Regions from separate parts of the Lederbergia ruris genome, predicted to be linked through region 2. Evidence: predicted binding sites of a transcription regulator. Region 2 holds the regulator's gene; the other holds the start of a gene.
What was found. The regulator NrdR, encoded in region 2, represses ribonucleotide reductase genes. The targets are predictions, from matches to a motif close to AACACNATATATNGTGTT.

Region 1: KI363_RS00395 (vitamin B12-dependent ribonucleotide reductase) is a predicted target of NrdR. The motif match lies at 2,860-2,877, and genes of this name have one in related genera.

What each region holds. Positions count from the first base shown of each region.
Region 1 is NZ_BORB01000001.1:70,686-78,359, reverse strand. Features, by position in the region: gene KI363_RS00410 (YqhG family protein) at 1-276, opposite strand, end outside; gene KI363_RS00405 (DEAD/DEAH box helicase) at 263-1,945, opposite strand; gene KI363_RS00400 (rhodanese-like domain-containing protein) at 2,195-2,590, opposite strand; gene KI363_RS00395 (vitamin B12-dependent ribonucleotide reductase) at 2,939-5,491, shown strand; gene KI363_RS00390 (patatin-like phospholipase family protein) at 5,926-6,810, shown strand; gene KI363_RS00385 (SA1362 family protein) at 6,821-7,171, opposite strand; gene KI363_RS00380 (YqhR family membrane protein) at 7,385-7,674, shown strand, end outside.
Region 2 is NZ_BORB01000031.1:40,203-47,876, reverse strand. Features, by position in the region: gene thrS (threonine--tRNA ligase) at 1-1,281, opposite strand, end outside; T-box leader at 1,350-1,581, opposite strand; gene KI363_RS15720 (putative sporulation protein YtxC) at 1,626-2,453, opposite strand; gene dnaI (primosomal protein DnaI) at 2,839-3,774, opposite strand; gene KI363_RS15710 (replication initiation and membrane attachment family protein) at 3,758-5,164, opposite strand; gene nrdR (transcriptional regulator NrdR) at 5,181-5,636, opposite strand; gene coaE (dephospho-CoA kinase) at 5,837-6,433, opposite strand; gene ytaF (sporulation membrane protein YtaF) at 6,463-7,095, opposite strand; gene mutM (DNA-formamidopyrimidine glycosylase) at 7,327-7,674, opposite strand, start outside.

The sequences.
Region 1 (7,674 bases), on a different contig from region 2:
GAAGAGCTGATGCAAACGTGGAGCACCGAAATGAATCACCTCGCCTTTTACATCTTCTGGTGCTTGTTTTGGATCCGTGATTAAATGAATTTTCATTGGATTCGGTGTCCCACCAGTTTTTTCTAAATAAGTCCAGTAAAAAGGGCGGTTCATCAACGCTTTATCCATGTCAATGGTAAGTTGTACGGTTATATACCCTGATTCATTTTTTTCAATTTGGCAATCATTTTCTGTAAAAAAAGTTTCGAGATAATCGTGAATTTCACTCTGCTGCAATGTTTTCTCCATCCTTTCTTATTGAATCAGCGAACTGGATGATGGACGAGAGGTTCTCCATTTTTATTTTCATTTCACCTTCAGAATGAGATGTTTGAAAAATATCTTTTACATATTCCTCCATATTTAAATGGTCAAATCTGGTGAGAATTTCATCTAACTCCCCGACAATTCGTTCAAATAAATTTATTTTTTCATAAAGAAGTTTTAAAATATGTTCTTCGATTGTACCCTTGATCGAGAAATTGTAGATGTGAACATTATTTTCTTGTCCTAAACGGTGAATTCGCCCAATTCGTTGTTCAAGTCGCATCGGATTCCAAGGTAAATCGAAATTAATAATGTGCGAGCAAAATTGTAAATTGATTCCTTCTCCACCCGCTTCTGTTGCGATCAGCACTTGAGCATGATTCTTAAACAGTTCGCGCATCCAATCTTTCTTACCGCGTTTAAACCCACCTCTGAAAGGAACAGAACGAATGCCATTTTTTTGCAAGAACCATTGTAAATATAATTGAGTTGCGCGGTATTCTGTAAAGATGATGACCTTATCATTGATCGTTTGAATTAATTCTAAAGCTTTTTCAGCTTTCGAGTTTTGTTGAACCCCATCTATTTTTTGCTTAACAAAATTAATCTTCTCTACAATAGCTGGAGAAGGATTTTCGATTTTATTAAACATATTTTTTAAGGTCATAAACACAGCTTCTCTACTACTGCATGCTTCTCTTTTAAGGGTAAGAAGGGAGAATCCATGCGCAACGAACCCGTCTTCAGCATTTTTCAGTGTATCGATGGCTTGATATAATGCCTTTTCCTCTTTTGAAAAATTGATCAAAATACTTTCTACATGACGCTCCGGCCATTCTACTCCTGTTTCACCTCTTCTATTTCGGATCATCACTTTATTCACTAACTCTTTTAAATATTCATCGTCTTGAAGTGATGTTTTTTTATTTTTATATTGGTCTAAGAAGCCGCTTTCCGATCCTAAATGCCCAGGCTTTAGTAAGGAGACGAGATGAAAAATTTCTTCAATTCTATTTTGAATCGGTGTAGCCGTTAATAAAAGACAAAACTTTTTCTTAAGGGACTGGACAAATTGATAGTTTTTCGTTTTAGGATTCTTTAATTTATGGGCTTCATCGATCACAATAAGATCGTAATTTTGTTCAGCGATTATTTCTTGATGGGGGCTGCGTTTAGCCGTATCAATCGAGGATACGACGACAGAAAATTGCTCCCATACATAACTTTTCTTTTGGGGAACGGCTGGTATATGAAATTTTTCGTTCAATTCGCTAACCCACTGAGAAACAAGAGAGGCTGGTACTAGAATTAGAGCTTTTTTTACTAAGCCTCTGATCATATATTCCTTTAAAATCAATCCAGCTTCGATTGTTTTCCCTAATCCCACTTCATCAGCCAAAATCGCCTTTCCATTCATATTTTCAACTACTTGTTGAGCGGTTTCTAGTTGATGGGGTAATGGAGTTAATTGCTGTAAATATTTTGGTGCAACTAATCCTTCAAAAGTAGGAATTGTTAAATGCTTCTCGGTTTTCACCGCTAGTTTAAATAGCTCTAAATTGGCCCAAGGACCATCCTTTTCTAGTCTTTCCACAAAACCTTTTTTCCAATTTTGGTCGAATTGTATTTTGACGGACATAAGTACCTCCTACAAATCAATGAAACATTGATGGGAATAAAATTGATACTTGAACACGTATCTTGTATTAGTTAGTATGTCCAAAAAAATAATTATATATTTGGCGAATAAGGGTGAAGGGAGAGACTGAAGGGGAAACAAAATCGTTGATCAAGATCCTCGGCTGTTTTTTTTTACTTCACAACGTTCTACTCTACTAAAAGATTTTAAAAAACACCGCAGAACATCAAGTGATCTGCGGTGTTTGAATTAGCTGTTATATTTCTTAGTTGTTTTTATTTTCCCTGTCCATTTTTTAAATCCACCTTGTAGTTGGTAAAGCTGCTTGTATCCCTTTTTGTATAGCATTTGCCCGGCTCTCCCACTGCGCATTCCACTTTGGCAGTAAAGATATACAGGCTTATCAGGACGAATTTCTTTCATTCTATTTTTTAATTGTGAAATAGGGATATTGCGAGCCCCTAAAATATGGCCGGCATCAAATTCATTTGGTTCCCGTACATCGATGAGCTGTGCTTTTCGATAACCTGAACGAAATTCATCTTCTGAAAGTGTGTTTAAAATTTTCTTTTGATGAAAAAAATTATACAGGGAAAATATGATGATAATCCCTAGAATAACAAGTAATGTGTATAAAGCTGTCAATTTTTTTCTTCCCCCCTCTGGTAAACAAGCCTATTTTTTATTATATTATTCAATGCGGCCTTTATCAAAACTTTTATATGAATCGTGGGAAATTTTAACAAGGTTGAGGAATAAACAAGCACTAAAGTAAAAATGTCCAAAATTGTCGTTTTTTTAGTTATTTTCATGGAGAATCTTTGTTTTTCTCACGATATCCCTCATTTTTGTATTTGACAAAAGGCAAAGTCTTTTCACTTGATTTACAATATATTGTGGTCGATAATAGACTAGAAACAATATATAGTGTTAATAGTGATTGTTTTATAGGGAATTTGAGTATTTCTTAGGATGTAGAGAGGAGTTTGTTAAATGGCAATAGCTTTCCAACAATATTCAGATTTGGATATTGAAAGATTGAATCAGGATATTCGACAGTTCGACCAGGTATTTCCCATTACAGCAGACATGAAGATCACACATAAGGGAGTATCTCGCCTCGTTATGATTGATCGGTATGCTTTCAAGGATACAGAAAAATTAACATTGGCAGCCGGTGACTTTATTGTTTTAACAATTAAGGACGATCCGAAATTTCCGGCAAGAGGTTTAGGTTTTATCCAATCGATTGATTGGGAAGAGAATACTGCGCAAGTCCTTGTAGAAGAAGAATTTCGTAATTCTTTAGACGAAGCAGAAGAGAGAAAGACAGGAATTATTGTTCGTCCGCTTGATGTCATCGAAAAACCGTTAGAAGTTTTTTATGAACAAATTGCCAAAAGAAATGCTAACGGATTAGCTGCGGTAGAAAAGACAGCCGAAAAAAGACAGGAATGGTTTGAAAAGTTTTATCAAGAGCTTTCAAGCTTAAATTTTATCCCAGCAGGACGGGTGCTGTATGGAGCAGGTTCTGGAACAGATGTGACCTACTTTAATTGTTACGTAATGCCGTTTGTTCCAGATTCCAGAGAAGGTATTTCTGAGCACCGTAAGCAAGTAATGGAGATCATGAGTAGGGGTGGCGGAGTTGGTACGAATGGATCCACACTAAGACCGCGGAATACACTTGCTCGTGGCGTCAACGGGAAATCTTCCGGATCAGTTTCATGGCTCGATGACATTGCAAAGCTTACACATTTAGTTGAACAAGGTGGATCAAGACGTGGAGCTCAAATGATCATGTTGGCCGACTGGCACCCTGATATTATTGAATTTATCATTTCCAAAATGCAAAACCCAAGAATTTTAAGATTTTTGATTGAAAATACGGACGACCCTATCATTAAAAAACATGCGAAAGATAAATTGAAATTTACTCCTTTAACCCAAACAGAAGAAGCGATGTACCAAGGAATTCTAAACTATCGTAATATGCCTGGATACGGCGGCTTTGATGAGTCTATTTTTCGTGAAGCTGAGGAAAAGTTAAACGAAGGTGGCACTTATTCTGTGCATAACTCGGAGTTTTTAACAGGAGCTAATATTTCTGTTTGTTTAACGAAAGAATTTATGGATGCAGTTGATGCAGATGATGAATATGAGCTCCGTTTCCCAGATGTTGAAAATTACGATGAAGAAGCCATGAAGATTTATAATGAAGAGTGGCATAATGTTGGGGATGTACGTGAATGGGAAAAACTAGGTCATAAAGTACGTACATACCGAAAAATCAAAGCAAAAGAATTGTGGAATTTAATTAATATTTGTGCCACCTATTCAGCGGAACCGGGCATTTTCTTCATCGATAATGCCAATGACATGACCAATGCGAAAGCATATGGACAAAAAGTTGTTGCTACAAATCCGTGTGGAGAACAACCGCTCGCACCATATTCTGTCTGCAATTTAGCTGCTGTCAATCTTGCGAATATGGCTGATAAAGAGAAGAAAACTGTTGATTTTGAAAAACTGAAACAAACGGTAAAAATCGGCGTGCGCATGCAAGATAATGTGATTAATGCAACCCCATATTTCTTGGAAGACAATAAAACCCAAGCACTTGGCGAAAGACGTGTCGGTCTTGGAGTCATGGGACTTGCCGATCTCTTAATCTATTGTGAAAAAGAATATGGATCAGCTGAAGGAAACAAATTAGTTGATCAAGTATTTGAAACGATTGCGACAGAAGCTTATCGAGAATCGATTGAAATTGCCAAAGAAAAAGGAAGCTTCCCATTCTTACAAGGGGAGACAGAGGAAGAAGCGAATCAATTACGTCAAGCCTTTATTCAAACGGGTTATATGAAACGGATGCCAGAGGATATAAGGGAAGATATTTTAGAATACGGTATTCGTAACTCACACCTACTAACTGTTGCGCCTACCGGATCCACTGGAACCATGGTTGGCGTAAGTACAGGTTTAGAACCTTACTTCTCCTTTACCTATTACCGTAGTGGCCGTCTTGGTAAATTTATTGAGGTAAAAGCAGATATTGTGGAAGAATATTTGCAAGCCAATCCTGATACGGATCCCGACAATTTACCAGAATGGTTTGTCACATCGATGAGCCTAGCACCTGAAGCTCATGCAGATGTACAATGTGTCATCCAACGCTGGATTGATAGCTCTATTTCTAAAACTGTGAATGCACCAAAAGGATATTCGGTCGAACAAGTACAAAAGGTGTATGAGCGACTCTATCGAGGGGGAGCCAAAGGTGGAACAGTCTATGTGGATGGAAGTCGTGATTCACAGGTTCTTACTTTGAAGGCAGAAGATAGTAAAGCAGAAACGACTGAACAACTACAATTCAGCGAACCGGTTGTCCTGGTAGATACGATTCAAGACCTCCGCTCAACAAGTGTTACATTTGGATCTGAGGTTGGAGACACATGTCCCGTATGCCGGAAAGGAAATGTAAAGGATATTGGCGGCTGCAACACATGCGACAATTGTAATGCTCAATTAAAATGTGGCTTATAAGATTACAGATGCTATATGGAACAAAAGCGCAAGCGCCCGTTTAGCGACGTACAAACTTTTTAGGGGCCTGACGAGATAAAGGAAACACGATGAACCCGAAGGGTGAATCGATGTTGACTTATCGTAGGAAGCCACCGAAAGTTTGCTAGTCGCTGGGCGCTGGAGCTGGATGTCAAACCGTAACGTAAACAGTTATCCACAAGTCGAGAATTTTATAATTTCCTAGACCATAAAAAAATCCCAAATCAATTTGCATTTGGGATTTTTTAATTGCTGAAGAAAGGCCCTCATGTTGCATGAAATTAAAGGAAATTGTAAAAACGTCGATTAGGAGCAAGTCCATTATTTATGGATTAATTTCCTGCTTGTATTATGTTCTAAATATCCTTTTGTCCCTTAAAATAGTAAAAAGACTGTCTGCGGGAGGGGTAAGAATGGATGTGGATGGCGTCTTTTCAGGTGGTGGGATTAAGGGGTTTGCCCTGTTAGGTGCTTATGAAGTCTTAGAAGAAAAAGGCATCAGCTTCAATAGATTGGCGGGCACAAGTGCTGGGGCGATCATGGCAGCTTTTATAGCTGCTGGTTATACAAGCAAAGAAATTTTAAAAATTATGCATGAGACAAAGATCTCCGTTTTTTTAGATCAAAAAAAGACCTTCATTCCCTTTCCTATCTCGAAATGGCTATGCCTATATTGGAGGATGGGCCTGTACCAAGGGAAAGCATTGGAGGAATGGATTCGCGAAAAACTGGCGGATAAAGGGGTGTATACTTTTTCAGATTTACCTAAGGGGAAATTAAAACTGATTGCATCCGATTTATCAGCAGGAAAGCTACTAGTGCTACCAGATGATTTAGAGGGATTGGGTATTCCAAAAGAAACATTTCCTATTGCCAGGGCTGTGAGAATGAGTTGTGGACTTCCCTTCTTCTTTGAACCTGTGAAATTACGTTCCTTGTCCGGGAAAAGTATCATTGTTGATGGAGGGGTATTAAGTAATTTTCCGATCTGGTTGTTTGATGAAGATAAAGGGAAGAAAAAGCGTCCCATCATTGGCATTAAATTAAGCTATAAAGCAGAAGAACAACCAAAAAGAGAAATAAAAAATGCTTTATCATTATTTGAGGCTTTATTTAGTACGATGAAAGATGTTCATGATGCGCGCTATATTTCAAGGAGACATGAGAAGAACATTATTTTTATTCCGTTAGAAGATGGATTAACGACAGAGTTTACTCTATCTGGTCAAAAAAAAGACGCCCTAATTGAGACAGGGCGTATGAGAGCAAAAGAATTTCTAAAAAAATGGACTTATTAAATACAGAGAGTCAAAAAATAGCACGATCTTTTTTCTTATTCTTTTTCCCTTCGATTACTGTCAAATGGGCAGTTGATCGTTTGCGAAGCGGACGTTTAGCAGATGTATTCACATAAACATTTTTTCGCGGTTGCTGGTAACGTTTCTTGGATAGCTTCGCTGCTTTTGCAAAGGATCTACTTTCCTTGTAGCCTTGTTTTCTTCCCATAAATAGTCGAATGACTAGCAAAATAATGCCTGCGATTAAAACCATAAAAAACAGCTGAAGGAACAGACTTGCCGGATTATAATATAACCAGGTACCTAACCCAATCAGCGCGGAAATAATAATTCCTCCAAACAAACAATTCCGTATGGTCAAGAATGCCACCTCCTCGGGAGTATAGAAAAGTATTCCCAAAAAGAAAACCAAATATACCATTATGAACCATTAATAGAATAAATGTAATTTCATTTTTCACCGAAACCTGTTACTTAAACAATCCTTTACCTATATCTTACTAAAAAAACAAAAAATTCACCAGATATAATTTTAAAGGCTGGAAATGGGCAAGATATGGATGAGGTGAAAATCGTGGAAAATAAAGAATATAACAATCAATATACGATGTCATTGACTCAATTATCGGTGTTTACAGGATTTGTTGCAGGCGCGGGAGGTGCTTTATTATGCTTTGCTGCCCATTACTTTAATCTTACCGAGATTAAGCCATCATTTATCTTAGTCATTTTTAAGGGGAGTTGGAAGGGCGGGTGGCTTGGTGTTGTGATATCTTGTTTGATTTATGGTTTTATTTCAATACTTGTTGCATTGATTTATTATACTTTGTTGAAAAAGAAAAAATCGATTATTTGGGGCGGGGT
Region 2 (7,674 bases):
GGGATCGCGATAAGACAAACGGAAACTATATTCGGTCAAATCAAAGTCTTTATAGACCTCTTCAATGAGTTGTACAACACGAATGAATTCTTCTTTAATCTGGTCTGGACGGACAAAGATATGCGCATCATTCAACGTCATTCCGCGAACACGCTGCAAGCCAGATAAGGCTCCGGACATTTCATAACGGTGCATCGTTCCAAGCTCCGCAATCCGAATTGGCAACTCCCGATAGCTATGGATATCATTTTTATAGACCATCATATGATGTGGGCAGTTCATAGGACGAAGAACAAGCTGCTCATTATCCATATCCATAATAGGGAACATATCATCATGATAATGATCCAAATGACCGCTTGTTTTATAAAGATCAAGACTACCTAATACAGGAGTATAGACGTGATCATAGCCCAATGAAACCTCTTTATCAACAATATACCGCTCGATAATCCGACGGATTGTTGCTCCCTTTGGTAACCAAAGTGGAAGACCTTGCCCAACTTTTTGTGAATTGGTAAAAAGACTTAGTTCTTTGCCGATTTTACGATGATCACGTTCCTTCGCTTCTTCGCGGAATTTAAGGTATTGTTTTAAATCGTCTTTCTTGAAAAAGGCTGTACCATACACCCGTTGCAGCATTTTATTCTCACTATTTCCACGCCAATAGGCTCCTGCGATACTAAGCAATTGGAATTCTTTTATTTTGCCTGTAGAAGGCACGTGCACTCCGCGACATAAATCAGTAAAATCCCCTTGCTCATAGACAGTGACTTTTTCATCTTCTGGAATCGCATCAATTAGCTCAAGTTTGTATTCATCATTTGCAAAGATCTGCTTCGCTTCTTCACGAGAAACTTCTTTACGGACAACTTCAATATTTTCACTAATAATCTTCTTCATCTCTTTTTCAATAACAGGAAGATCCTCAGGGCTAATCGCATGGTCTAAATCCATATCATAGTAAAACCCATCCTCAATGACTGGCCCCACACCAAATTTGGCATCCGGATAAAGGCGTTTTACTGCTTGTGCCATAAGGTGTGCCGTACTATGACGTAATATTTCTAGAGCATCTTCGCTTTCAGGTGTAATGATTTCTATTGAACCATCTTCTTCAATGGGAGTTTTAAAATCAATTAACTTTCCATTCAATTTGCCGGCGAGGGCTTTCTTTTTGAGACTTGGACTGATGGATGCGGCAATATCTTCGGTCGTTGTGAGCTTCGTAAACTCCTTCACAGAACCATCAGGAAACGTAATATTCAATTGATCCGACATTTGACTGCACTCCTTTTTTCTCTTTCATTGAGGACATTTTTTGAAAAAAACAAAAAACCCGCCCCTAGCAAAGGGACGAGTTTGATACACGTGGTTCCACCCTAGTTTTCATAAGACTGAATCGCTTATGACTTTGGATTCTTTTTAACGGATTACTCCGCCAACCATTACTGACTTATGTCTCATTCATGATTGGAGTTCAAAGGTGGTAAGGATTTCGTTCGTGTTGGAAAGCTCTCAGCTTTACTTTCCTCTCTGGATACCGTGACGAAACACTCATGTCCTTCTCATTACATGTCCTCATTTTATTTATGTAGCCATTATAGCTACATTTTTAAAGAAAATCAAGAGTGCTTGGTATACGCCTGGGCTAAACGATAGAAATAATTTGTCGAAAATACCGCTATTCTTTCTTCAAAGATATTTTTTAATGTACGAATGAGTGGTTGATCTTCATCTTTTGTATATAAAAATATTTTATTCGGGGCCATTGAAAGAAGTGGTGCAATCACAGCAGAATCCACGTAAACTGGATGATTCGATAAAAGTCTTGGATCGAGTAATCCTTGGATCTCCTCTTGCTTCATTTCCTTTAAAGCCTCATCATAAAAGGTTTCAGGTCGATCTAAAATAAGATGGACAATCGATTGCCTTGTAACACGGTCATGTAAATAATCCCTCAATGTTTGGACAAAAACTTGATAATCTTGTTCCATTTTATATTCATCAATCGCAATCCCTAAATACGTTGTGACCTGTTTAAAATATTCCTTTAACCGAAATCTCAAAAAAGAGTCAAATGCGACCGTTCCCTTAAAATCAAGTAAATCTATAACAGCTTCACGTAGAATTGATTCTTCCTTCACCACTCCTGCTAAAGCCGTTAATTCCTTTCTCTCTCCAGCAAACATTTCTGACACAACCTCAATAATGTCATGCCGTTCATTCTCACTTTCAAACCTATATTTCTTTTGAAGAACTTGATCCAGCCATTCATTTCTTTTCACGGTTTGGATATATTGAATAAGAGCAGATACATATTGATCTTTGTTTGTGTCAATCGGTTGAAATGAATATATAAAACGGCCTCGTTTTTCCTGAAAGGAATCCTGCAAGCCATTAGTAGCTAAAAAAGACTTAAAGCGGATTGCCTCTTTAATAGATTTGAACATTAATTCCAAGCCTGCTCCCCCTTTACTCCGCATTGGTACATGTATATGAAGTTTCGGTAGGACTAGACCATAAAATTTTAGAAAAGCGGAAGCGCCCGTTTAGCGACGTACAAATTTGGAGAATAAGGTTGAAAAAGGATAAACGGCTAAAGGCGCCACGTCCTGTGGCAACGCCGTTTTGACCAATTTCCTGTTGGCCTCCGTCCTGGCGGCAGACTCAATCGCGACGTCCTGTCGCTTCGTCTGCACTAGTACATCCTTGTACGTCGCAACACCTTTGTGACCAACGTCCTGTTGACTTATCGTAAGAAGGCACCGAAAGTTTGCTAGTCGCTGGGCGCTGGAGCTAGATCCAAAAAACAAAACACCTGTTTAAAGCAGGTGTTTAATGATGTCTCCGATTAGAACCCGTTAATTTTATCGGAGAGGCAAGGTACTTAATTCTTTCCATAATGCGTGCAGCTTTTAATTTTTCTTCTTCTCCACGCTGGGAATATGTTAAATGGTGTTGCAAATCATGAAAGTTAAAATTAGAACTAAAAAAAGTAGGTAATTGTTCGTGCATGCGAAATTGGAGGATCGACCCTAATATTTCATCCCTTGTCCAGCTTGTCATCGACTCGGCCCCAATATCATCCAACATTAGAATCGGCGCCTTTTTTACAACTTCTAATTTTTCATTCATTGTTTGATCAACTAAAGATTGTTTCATTTCTCTGAAGAACTCAGGCACGTAGACAATGAGTGAAGAAATTTCCTTTTGCGCAAGCTGATTAGCAATCGCTCCTAATAGATAGGATTTCCCAACGCCAAAATTCCCATATAAATACAAGCCTTTCATTTTCAAGCCTGGTTGATAGGCTGAGGCAAATTGTTCAGCAAATTCAAATGCATCTATTCTGCCCGGCTCATCTAAAGTAAAATCAGCAAAGTTTGCTTGCAATATTTCTTTTGGAACATAAATACTTTTGATGAGTCTCTCTGTTTTTCGCCGTTCATCTTCCATTATTTTGCTTGGACATGGTCGATAAAAAAGCTCAATTTTCCCATTTTCAAATGTGAGAACAGGTTCATACCCCGGCATAATATTTTGACAGTGATTCAGTCCAGAACAGTTGGCACATTTTTTTGTCTGTGACACAAATTCATGGAGTTTCATTAAGCTCTGTTCAATGATATGGTCATTCATCTCACCCTGATGCATTTGCAGGAATGCTTGCACATCCGCGTTCGCCAATACTTCCGTTTTTAATTGCTCATATCTTTTTTGAAAATTAGGAGAGCGAGACAGTCTACCTAACGTTCTATTGATTCGCTCCATTTCGGTCACCTCCATGTTGGCGGTATTTCTGTTGAATGGCTTCTAATCGTTTCCTTTTCTCTTCCTGTTCCTGATCAAAAACAACTTTTTCAGTTGCTTGTGGCTCGATAAACCAATCCGGTAATCTTTCCGTCCGTATTGGCTTATTCCTTTTTTGCGTCGGTGTCTTACGGTCATTCGCCCATTCTTGGTATTGACGATGTTCACTTTTGGCTAGATCCATTGCTTCCTTGACCGTTTTAATTTTCTTTCGAGACCAATGTGAAGCAATTTTTGCCAGATAACTTTTGGAAAGTTTCATATCTGTTTTTAACATGACATAGTGAATCAAAACATTGATCACACCGGGCGGAAGCTTCTGGTGAAATAAAACATCCTCTACAGCCTGCAAATCTGATGGGGCAGGCTCCCCGCCATCCGCTAAATCAATTAAAAATTGTCGCGGTGAAATCGTCTCTAAATAGGAGATTAGTTGCTCTTCTTTGGTTTTCGGTTCAATCACATTTCTGGCATAAACAGGTTGAACACGATCAACCAATTGGGGCAATTGATGATCATGTTCTAATTGATACCAATCACGGGCCGCTTTTCGTAACTCCTCGATATCGATCGTTTGATCAGCATCCAAACTAGTTAGAACAATATTTTTCATATTAACAGCATCAATGGAGTATAAAAAGGCTAGTTTAGAAATAGCCTCTTTTACTTCTTGGGTAAAGACTCGTCTAGGAACCATGATTTCTGACAACCCGGAAAATAGTACCTCAAAGTTAAACTGTTCCCCATCAATTTTAATAAGGTTTGGTTCCTGACGACGAAAGAATTCTTGCTGTTCACCCGGCTGGCTAGCTGTATGGGCTTCCTGATCTGTTAAAGCCTCAGAGCCTAATGATGAAAACACATCCTGAAACGAACGAGTCCATTCTTGGTATCCACTCAAGTCTACTTTTTCATCCATAAATAACCGTTTCAGTTTTAAAAACTGTGATTTCCCTATTTTTTGATATAAATATATATTTAACATGCCATCTGTAAAGAAACCTTCTGCAGATAAAGGTGGTTGCAAATCATATAAATAGGAACGATTATCGGCTTCTGTTTTTACGTATGTTTTTAATAAACCAATTCCTTCCAGCTTCAGACGAGCTTGAAAAATTTCCTCCAAGTTTAGATCAAGAAAATTCATTAAATGGTAATGGTTCAACCTTTCCGACCAAAGTCGATTTTCTTGGACTCTGTTCCATAAAGTATAGTATAAGGCTGTGCTAACTGGACCAATAAGAGGTTGGTATAAAGAATCAATTATCTTTTGATCTTGGGGATGCAACACACCATTCATTTTCACAATAAGGGAATCAATCGGTTGAATTTCACTCCAGTATGGCTTCAAGACAAACACACTCTCATCAATCTTTTTTTATTAAATCCTTTAGTTCATCTAAGAAAACATTAATATCTTTAAATTGTCGATAAACAGAGGCGAATCGCACATAGGCGACTTCATCGATTTTCGATAATTTATCCATGACTTTTTCCCCAATTAGTTCCGAGTTCACTTCTGCTTGTCCAAGCGAACGAATTTCCCTCTCAATTTCATGTGTCATTTGTTCAAGTTGATCTAGTGAGACTGGCCTTTTTTCACAGGCACGAATCAGCCCCCTTAAAATTTTTTCACGACTAAACTCTTCACGAATCCCTTCCTTCTTTACAACAATTAATGGTGTTTCTTCCACCCTTTCAAATGTTGTAAAACGAAAAGAACATTCCTCACACTCTCTTCTTCTTCTAATTGCCCTTACGTCATCAACCGGTCTTGAATCGACTACTCGAGTTCCATTATGCTTACAAGACGGGCATTTCATCATACCAGCTCCGTTCAAATCAATATATTCTATTTTATCATTATACCTTAATTCGGCATCAAAAAACAAAAGGTGACTTCTCTAAGAAAAGCACCGAAAGTTTGCTAGTCGCTGGGCGCTGGAGCTGGATCCAAACACTAGCCAATTTTTATACTTTTTTCCTTAAAAGAAAAGAAAACCTAGTAAAGTAGGTTTTCTCATTATGGATGAAGGGACCATTGTTTTATAAGTTCCTCTATTTGTGATCTAGTCTCTTCCAGCTCTCCATTGTTATCAATCACAGCATCAGCTAATTTTATTTTTTCACGAAGTGGCATTTGCGAGGCTATTCGTGCTAATGCTTCAGATTCAGATAAATGATTTCTCTCCATCAATCTTTCTAATTGTACTTGTTCTTCAACAAACACAACGATGGTTTTTTCCACGAGATTGGTTAATTTGCTTTCAAATAATAACGGAATATCATAAATAATGGTCTGTTTTCCGACTGCCAATGCTTCATTTTTCCAACTTTCCATTTGTTTTCGGACTGCTGGATGCACAATTGAATTTAATTTTTGGCGTTTGGCCTCATCGGAGAAGATGATCGATCCCAGTTTACTTCTATCTAATGTTTGATTTGGTAAAAGAATTGACTCTCCAAAAACCTGCACAATTTCTCGATATGCAGGTTGGTCGGGTTCGACCACCTTCCTTGAGGCAATATCTGCATCAATTATTACGAAACCTTTTTCTTTAAACATTTGTGAAACTGTACTTTTTCCACTTGCAATTCCACCGGTTAAACCGACCATCATGAAGTAGCTCGCCTCTTTCAAGTCTTACTCTAGATTTTTAATACGCCGATCAAAATCAATAAAACGCCTGGTACAAAAGCAAAATGTTGGATCCAGTTGGTCTTTGCGAACAAATTGCCAATTTGTAGGCCCGATTTAAGAAAAATACCACTCATTAGCGCTGCAGAGCCAGCAAGCACCCAAGGAGAATATCCTAGCATCGCAGCCCCAATTCCGGCTCCAAACGCATCCAAAGATAAAGCCGCCCCCAAGAGCAAAGCCTCAATGCCGGTTATAGTCCCAGATAGGTCAAAATCTGCTCTTGTTGGTTTTTTAAGAATGTGAATAACGATCCCTAATGATTTAATTTCCCAGTTCACTACCAACTTTTCTACTTGTTCGTGATGACCTTGTTCTGTTCTAAAAAATTGAAATACCACCCAGGCACCAATCATAATTAAAATAATTCCACCAATCCGGTTGGCAGCTGTTGGTGACAAGACTTGCATGATCATACTTCCGGCAAACATTGCGGTAAGAAGAGATATTGCCGTACAAAGAGCGATAATCAATAGTGATTTATACGGAATACGCATCTTGCGTAATCCATATGCTACTCCTGTACTAAAACTATCAAGACTAATCGCAAATGCAAGCAACAAGAGTGATAATGAAACGCCCATAACTTCACACCTTCCCATATCAGCAATGACTACATCAGTATATGAGAAAAAAGCATGGGTGGTTAAACGAATTGAATAGATAATTGCCTAATTCTTTATCAATCAATAGCTTACTTAGACATCCTTGAAGGAAAAGTTCAGCGGGTACTGGAGCGACTACTTATTCCCTTATGTGAAGAAACACTGGCGGACACGTCTTTTGTCCGCTACTTTTTTGTGATTCGAGCACGATCATATCTGCTGACATTGTGGACAGAAGTGAGTTCCCCGTCCTGCTACCTTCGTTTTCTCAATTTCCATTCCACAAAATGGGCATGGTTCACCATTTTTTCCATACACTTTTAATTGTTCCTGGTATGAACCGCTAAGTCCATGAGAATTCATATAGGAGTTAACAGAGCTCCCTCCTGCTTCTATAGACTCTAACAATGTAGTTTTCATTTCTTGCAAAAGAGGGATAACTTCTTCCTCCGTTAATGTTTTCGAAACACGCTCAGGATGAATTTGAGAACGAATCAGTACCTCGTCTACATAAATATTACCAAGTCCTGAGACAATGGTTTGATCAAGTAAAACAGC